DNA from 3 places in the Halalkalibacter kiskunsagensis genome. Region 2 is predicted to be linked to each of the others. Evidence: riboswitches for the same ligand, from Rfam matches in the RefSeq annotation. Region 2 holds a riboswitch; each other region holds the start of a gene.

Region 1 (2,278 bases), on a different contig from region 2:
ATAAGCTTGCTACATATGGAAAAAGCAAAATTGCTTTTGTTATTGGTGGATCATTAGGATTAAGTGATGATGTGATGAAACGTGCAAATGAGAGTCTTTCTTTTTCGAAGATGACGTTTCCTCATCAGTTAATGAAACTCGTGTTAGTGGAGCAGATTTATCGGGCATTTCGGATTAATCGGGGAGAACCGTACCATAAGTAAATGAGGTTTTTTTTGCTTTGATGAGATATATGAACTCATATTAAAAAAGTAATAGGTAAAGAGACTTTTATTAACAAGAGGTAAATGAGACTTGATAAAAAATAAACAGGTCTCATTTAATGATATAAATTTAATAGTAAATACTTTGGCAAAAGGGGGATAGGAAGTAGTCATTGCAAAATGTTGTCTTATTTTAAAAAAGCCTATGAAAGTGAATTTAAACGCTGTATGTTGTATATAAGTTCCACTTGTATATAAAACATTTTGTATAAATTTAGAATAGTAGAAAAATGTATTTGACATTAGACTTAATGTAAAATAATATCTTTATATGTCAAAAATTAAATAGCTTATCATGAGAGACTAAGGGACAGGCCCGATGACGTCCAGCAACCATCATTTTATGAAAGGTGCTAATTCCTGCAGAGTGTTTCATTCTGAGAGATAAGGGTTAGATTAAAGCCTCTTTCCGATTGAAGGAGGCTTTTTTGTATATAAAGGGGGATTAAGAGAGAAGAGGTAAAGTATAGGATAACTATCTTCACAGATTGGTAGGGGTGGGAAATTTACTTTGATCTAAATAAACTAGAATCTATATAGATAGATTACTGTAATCAGCGTTAAAAAAGAGAGGATTGGTATTTAAGAACCAGAATGATAATAGAAGCGGTTTAATATCTAGTAATCCCTGAAATAATATTTTATTCAAAAAACATGGGACTTCGCTTCTATATATTTAGGAAAAATATAAATATAGTATTGCTTTTTCAACATTAAATTGATTTATTACTTTATATAAAAAAAGGAGCTTTAAAAAATGAAAAGAAAATATTACTTACTTGTATCCATGTTTTTACTATTAGGTGTAATTGGAATATTAAATGGTTGTTCGTCAAACGAAGCAACTAGTGTAACTGACAATCAAGTAATTCTAGTAGGAACACAAAATGATTATCCTCCTTTTGCATTTGCAGATGAGAACAACGAACTTACAGGATATGATGTAGAAGTTGTCAAAGAAATTGATAAAAGATTGGATGGTTATACATTCGAGTTCGTTGCCACCCCTTGGGATAGTATGTTTCTTGCACTAGAGTCAAATAAAATTCAGGCAATAGCAGATCAAGTAGCGAAAACACAGGAACGTGAGGAAAAGTACTTATTTACTGATGAATCTTATTTTGCAGCAGAAACGGTTATTGTTGTGAAAGCAGGCAGAGAAGATATTCAAACATTAGAGGATTTAGAAGGCAAGAATGTTGGAGCTTTAGCAGGAGATTCTTATACATTATTGCTAGAAGAACATAACAAAAAAGTAGATAATAATATTGTTTTAAAGTATAGCGAAAGTGGAAACCCTTCGGAAATTTTGCAAGATGTACAAAACGGTCGTATAGATGCCTATGTAAATGATCCTATTATGATCAATACAGTTTTGGAAAAGTATGATTTAGATGTAGAAATTGTGGGACAGTCTCTAGTTAATGATAACATGGGAATCGTATTCAAGAATGAGGAGCAGGGCGTGAAGTTAAAGGCACTAATTGATCCTATTCTGAAACAACTTAAGGAAGATGGTACGTTAGTTGAACTGTCAAAAAAATGGACTGGTGGAGAATATATCCCTGAATAAGTTTGGAGAAGGAAAGATAAAATGGAGAATTTACTAGATATTAATTATTTAATAGAAAGCTTTCCTGCTATTATCTCACGGCTACCTATTACAGTAGGGATAGCTGTAGGTTCATTAATTTTGGGTTTATTTATTGGGATTGGTACAGCCCTTATAAAAATATATAGAGTTCCAGTATTAAGGGTAATTTCTTCTTTATATATATCTTTTATCAGAGGAACTCCTCTATTAGTTCAAATTTATCTTGTATTTTACGGAATACCTAAGATTATTTACTATTTACAGACTGAATATGGGTGGCTTCAATACGTAGATGTTAATATAATAGCCCCTGAAGTATATGCATTATTAGCATTTTCTATTAATTTGGGTGCTTATTTGTCTGAAACAATTAGGTCTGCTATTGAGTCGGTTGATCGTGGGCAATTTGAAGCTGCTAAAT
Region 2 (2,278 bases):
GGTCAATTACTACCGTATCTTCTTCACGAACAAAAATACTTCCTGTATGAAGATCACCGTGAACGAGTGTTTCTCCTTTGGTGAGAAAAGCTTTTTTTAATGTAGCGACTTCCAGTTTTAGAGACTGATCTTCCCAAAGCATGGTCGAAACAAATGGCTTAAGGTCCTCATCTATATTGTTTGTGCCATGATCATAGAAAGGATCTGTAAATACAAGATCCTCTGTAATTTTGCACAGTTCAGGGTTTATAAAGCGACTACTCTGAACCTTCTTTTCTTGTTGATTAAGTCCAAAATCTGAATTGAAAAAGAGTGTATGTGCAAGAAAGTGTCCGATATCTTTTGCTAAATTAGGATAAATGTTTCCGGCAATTAACCCTTTACGTAAAATAGTGAAATCAGATAAATCATCCATGACTGTAACAGCAAGGTTTGTATTGCTAAAATATACCTTTGGAGTAAACTTTGGAACGAGCTGATATGTTCGTTTTAATGATTCACTTTCAATACGAGCGCGGTCTAAAGTCAGTGGCCAACTTGATCCGACTACTTTGGCGTATGGAAGTGCTTGTTTAATGATGACTGATTTACCAGAGTGTTCATTCTTGACCCGGAAAACCAAATTTAAATTTCCGTCACCAATTTCTTCAGAGGTGAGGTGGTCATCATGGTCAAATAATTGCAAATTTTTACTTAATTCTATTGCTGTTTCAATGTTTAAAGGCTCATAGATTTCTTGTTCTACTGTTGTCATATGTGCAACCTCCTAAAAAACGTGCGATTCTTAATCAAATAAAATGGAATTAGTATTTATCATAAAAAAATCCTCTTGAATTATAATTCAAGAGGATTGAAACATCGTGTTCGTTCCTCTTATCTGTCAGAATGTTCATCATTCCGTTGGAAGTAGCACCATTGCTTGGTTAAGCCGGTTGCCGGGCGTCATCGGTCCAATTCCCTCAGCCTTCTCGTAATAAGAGTTGATATGAATTTTTTACAAATCTTTAGTATTTGAGTGTCATCTTACACCGAGTGAAAGGGAACTGTCAATCAGATTTTGAAAATTGCGAGAACATTTAGCTTGATAAAGTGATAAAATTAAGATAATACTAAGATAGTCAAATTCTGCTAGGATTGACGAAATAAAAGTATACTGGCATAATTCAAAACTATCATTAGATACCAATTAAATAATTATTCGCAATGTAATAGGAGAAGTAGTTACAATGGAGGTTTTAGTATAGTGAGTGAAGTAATAGCAACGTACCTTCTTGAAGCAAAACCAGAAAGTTTAGAAAAAAAGGCAGAGGCAATTGCTGTAGGGTTAACTGTAGGTTCTTGGACTAATTTACCTGCAGTGGAACAAGCTCAGCTCGAACGACATAAAGGAAGAGTCGTTGAAGCAAAAATGGAAACAAATAATAAAGCTCGTATTTCTGTGGAATATCCAAATCTCAATTTTTCAAATGATTTACCGGCGATTTTGACGACAACATTTGGGAAATTTTCATTAGATGGCAAGGTGAGGCTCATTGACTTAGCTTTTTCTAATGAAGTAAAAAAAGGGTATCCCGGTCCTAAGTTTGGAATAGAAGGTATTAGGGAATTAACGAATGCATATAATCGTCCGTTATTAATGAGTATTTTTAAAGGTGTCATCGGACGAAATTTATCGTCGCTTAAAGAGCAAATGAAAGCTCAGGCCCTTGGCGGAATTGACATCGTTAAAGATGATGAAATTCTTTTTGAGAATGATCAAACTCCACTTGAAAAAAGAATTCCAGTTTGCCAAGAGGCTTTACGTGAGAGCTATGAAGAAACTGGAAAACGAACGCTTCATGCAGTCAACTTAACGGGAAAAACAATGGAGTTAAAAGATAACGCCTATAAGGCTGTGGAATTAGGCGCCGATCTATTGCTTTTTAATACATTCGCTTATGGTTTAGATGTGATGCAAGCTCTTGCAGAAGATCCGAATATTCCATTGCCAATTATGGCTCACCCGGCATTTTCAGGAACGATGATTTCTTCACCAGATTACGGAGTTTCACCAGGCTTGCTACTTGGGAAGTTAGCTCGTATGGCTGGAGCTGATCTTGTGTTATTTCCGTCACCGTATGGTTCTGTTGCGATGGCGAAAGAAGAAACGCAAGCGATAGCTCAGAACTTAACAAGTGAAGAGCCTGTCTTTAAAAAGGCGTTTCCTGTTCCATCTGCAGGGATCCATCCTGGCTTGACGCCTAAGCTGATCGCTGATTTTGGAATCGATAGTATCATT
Region 3 (2,278 bases), on a different contig from region 2:
GACCGAAGTGACCGTAAGCTGCTGTTTGCTTGTAGATCGGACGACGAAGGTCAAGCATTTTTATAATCCCTGCTGGACGAAGGTCAAAGTTGTCACGAACTAGCGTAACAAGTGACTCTTCTGAAACTTTCCCTGTTCCAAACGTATCAATTGAGATGGATACCGGACGAGCAACGCCAATAGCATAAGCGAGCTGCACTTCACATTTATCAGCAAGACCGGCAGCAACAATGTTTTTCGCAACATATCGTGCAGCGTATGCACCAGAGCGATCAACTTTCGTCGCATCCTTACCAGAGAACGCACCGCCACCGTGACGTGCGTAACCACCGTATGTATCCACGATGATTTTACGTCCAGTTAAACCAGCATCCCCTTGAGGTCCACCAATTACGAAACGACCAGTTGGATTAATAAAATATTTCGTATCCTCGTCAATCAATTGTTGTGGAACGACTGGATTAATTACATATTCTTTTAAGTTACGTTGAATTTGCTCAAGCGATACTTCTGGATGATGCTGAGTAGAAATAACAATTGTATCAATACGTGCAGGTTTGCCATCTTCATCATACTCAACCGTAACCTGTGTTTTTCCATCAGGGCGAAGGTAAGGAAGAATTTCATCTTTTCGTACTTCTGTTAAACGACGAGCAATTTTGTGACTTAACGAAATAGGTAGAGGCATAAGCTCTTTTGTTTCATTGTTAGCGTACCCAAACATAAGACCTTGGTCACCAGCACCAATTGCTTCGATTTCTTCATCTGTCATTTGGCCTTCACGTGCTTCAAGAGCTTTGTCAACCCCTTGTGCAATATCTGCTGACTGTTCATCAATTGAAGTGAGCACAGCACACGTTTCATAGTCAAAACCATATTTCGCACGAGTATAACCAATTCCTTTGATTGTTTCCCGAACAATTTTTGGAATATCAACATACGTACTTGTTGTAATTTCTCCTGCTACTAATACAAGTCCTGTTGTAACTGACGTTTCGCACGCAACACGCGCATTTGGATCATTTGCTAAAATCGCATCAAGAATCGCATCAGAAATTTGATCACAAATTTTGTCAGGATGCCCTTCCGTTACAGATTCTGACGTAAATAAACGTCTACTTTTTAATTCTGTCATACTAATCATTTCCTCCTTTAAACACTGCTACTTTACTAGCATGTGTCTTTCTTTGAGACGGCACTCATGCCCCACCGAATGGGAAATACCTACCTGTAAAGACGTATAAACGATAAAAACCCTTTTCCAAAGAGGAAAAGGGTTGAATGTTTACCTTTAGCCTCTTATCGTTCAAGGCAAATGCCTTGCAGGTTAGCACCTTTTCACTCATGGCTACGAGTGTTGGTTGCTGGGCTTCTTCGGGCCTGTCCCTCCGCCTACTCAGGATAAGAGTATCCGTTCGACGCATATCATATCGCACATGTCGTATACTGTCAACTGTTCCTTCTAAATTGTTCCATAATAAAGAGGAACTCTCTTAGGATCACCATATACGTAACATACTTTTGAGCACCCTGACAAATAGCATTGTTCCTTTACCATTTTAGTGTGTGCGATTGCTTTAGAAAGTATGCTCATGGTCCCCCTTTCGCATCTAATAGGGGGTATCATCGTTTCTTCGATTAGGATCTTCTTGAAGCTTACGTTTTAATTCCTCACGACGCATGCGCTCTTGCTCTCGTTCTAGCTCCTGTTTTACGTCTTCTTTTATTTGCATCCTCATCAGTTCATTTTCATTGTCTCTTGGTTTAACTTGACTATACACACCACTAGCGGTTAATCCGATTATCAAAGCCATTAAGACTTGTTCCCCCCACTCTCTCGGGATAAACCAAAGGATACCGGCTATACCTATCGCTAAAAGAGCTCGATACCGCTTCTCAACTCCAAAAGCATTTCCGATCACAGTTACAAGAGCTGCAACCACTGCAGAAACGGTAGCTAGATCAAGCATCGATACTTGGTCCAACACAAACGCCTCCTTTACTTTCTTTACCTACATCGTATGCACAGACTTGAGAAATAGGAACGTCATTTGTACATACACACATCATTCTTCCACTTAACGTACAAAGCCACTTAAATAAAGGACCAATGACAGTATAGGCACCTATTGGTTTCTCTCAAGAAGCTTAATTAAGGATCAAAAAGTATCACATTTTAAAAAAAATTTTAATAGTATAGACTATTAAACTTAATGTGTTATACTAATAAACAAGTTTTATTAAAAGTGGTAATTAATTCATTTAATAAGGAAAGGAT

What was found. A riboswitch is a leader RNA that binds a small molecule or an ion and turns the genes downstream of it on or off. The one in region 2 is predicted to bind S-adenosylmethionine.
Region 1: another riboswitch for S-adenosylmethionine. It lies ahead of SLH51_RS12500 (transporter substrate-binding domain-containing protein); the one in region 2 lies ahead of mtnK (S-methyl-5-thioribose kinase).
Region 3: another riboswitch for S-adenosylmethionine. It lies ahead of metK (methionine adenosyltransferase); the one in region 2 lies ahead of mtnK (S-methyl-5-thioribose kinase).

The regions. Positions count from the first base shown of each region.
Region 1 covers NZ_JAXBLX010000019.1:18,865-21,142, forward strand. Annotated here, with positions in the region: gene rlmH (23S rRNA (pseudouridine(1915)-N(3))-methyltransferase RlmH) at 1-203, shown strand, start outside; SAM riboswitch class I at 551-654, shown strand; gene SLH51_RS12500 (transporter substrate-binding domain-containing protein) at 1,021-1,836, shown strand; gene SLH51_RS12505 (amino acid ABC transporter permease) at 1,858-2,278, shown strand, end outside.
Region 2 covers NZ_JAXBLX010000007.1:77,538-79,815, forward strand. Annotated here, with positions in the region: gene mtnK (S-methyl-5-thioribose kinase) at 1-754, opposite strand, end outside; SAM riboswitch class I at 871-980, opposite strand; gene SLH51_RS05825 (2,3-diketo-5-methylthiopentyl-1-phosphate enolase) at 1,244-2,278, shown strand, end outside.
Region 3 covers NZ_JAXBLX010000008.1:109,860-112,137, forward strand. Annotated here, with positions in the region: gene metK (methionine adenosyltransferase) at 1-1,135, opposite strand, end outside; SAM riboswitch class I at 1,297-1,408, opposite strand; gene SLH51_RS06645 (hypothetical protein) at 1,611-1,985, opposite strand.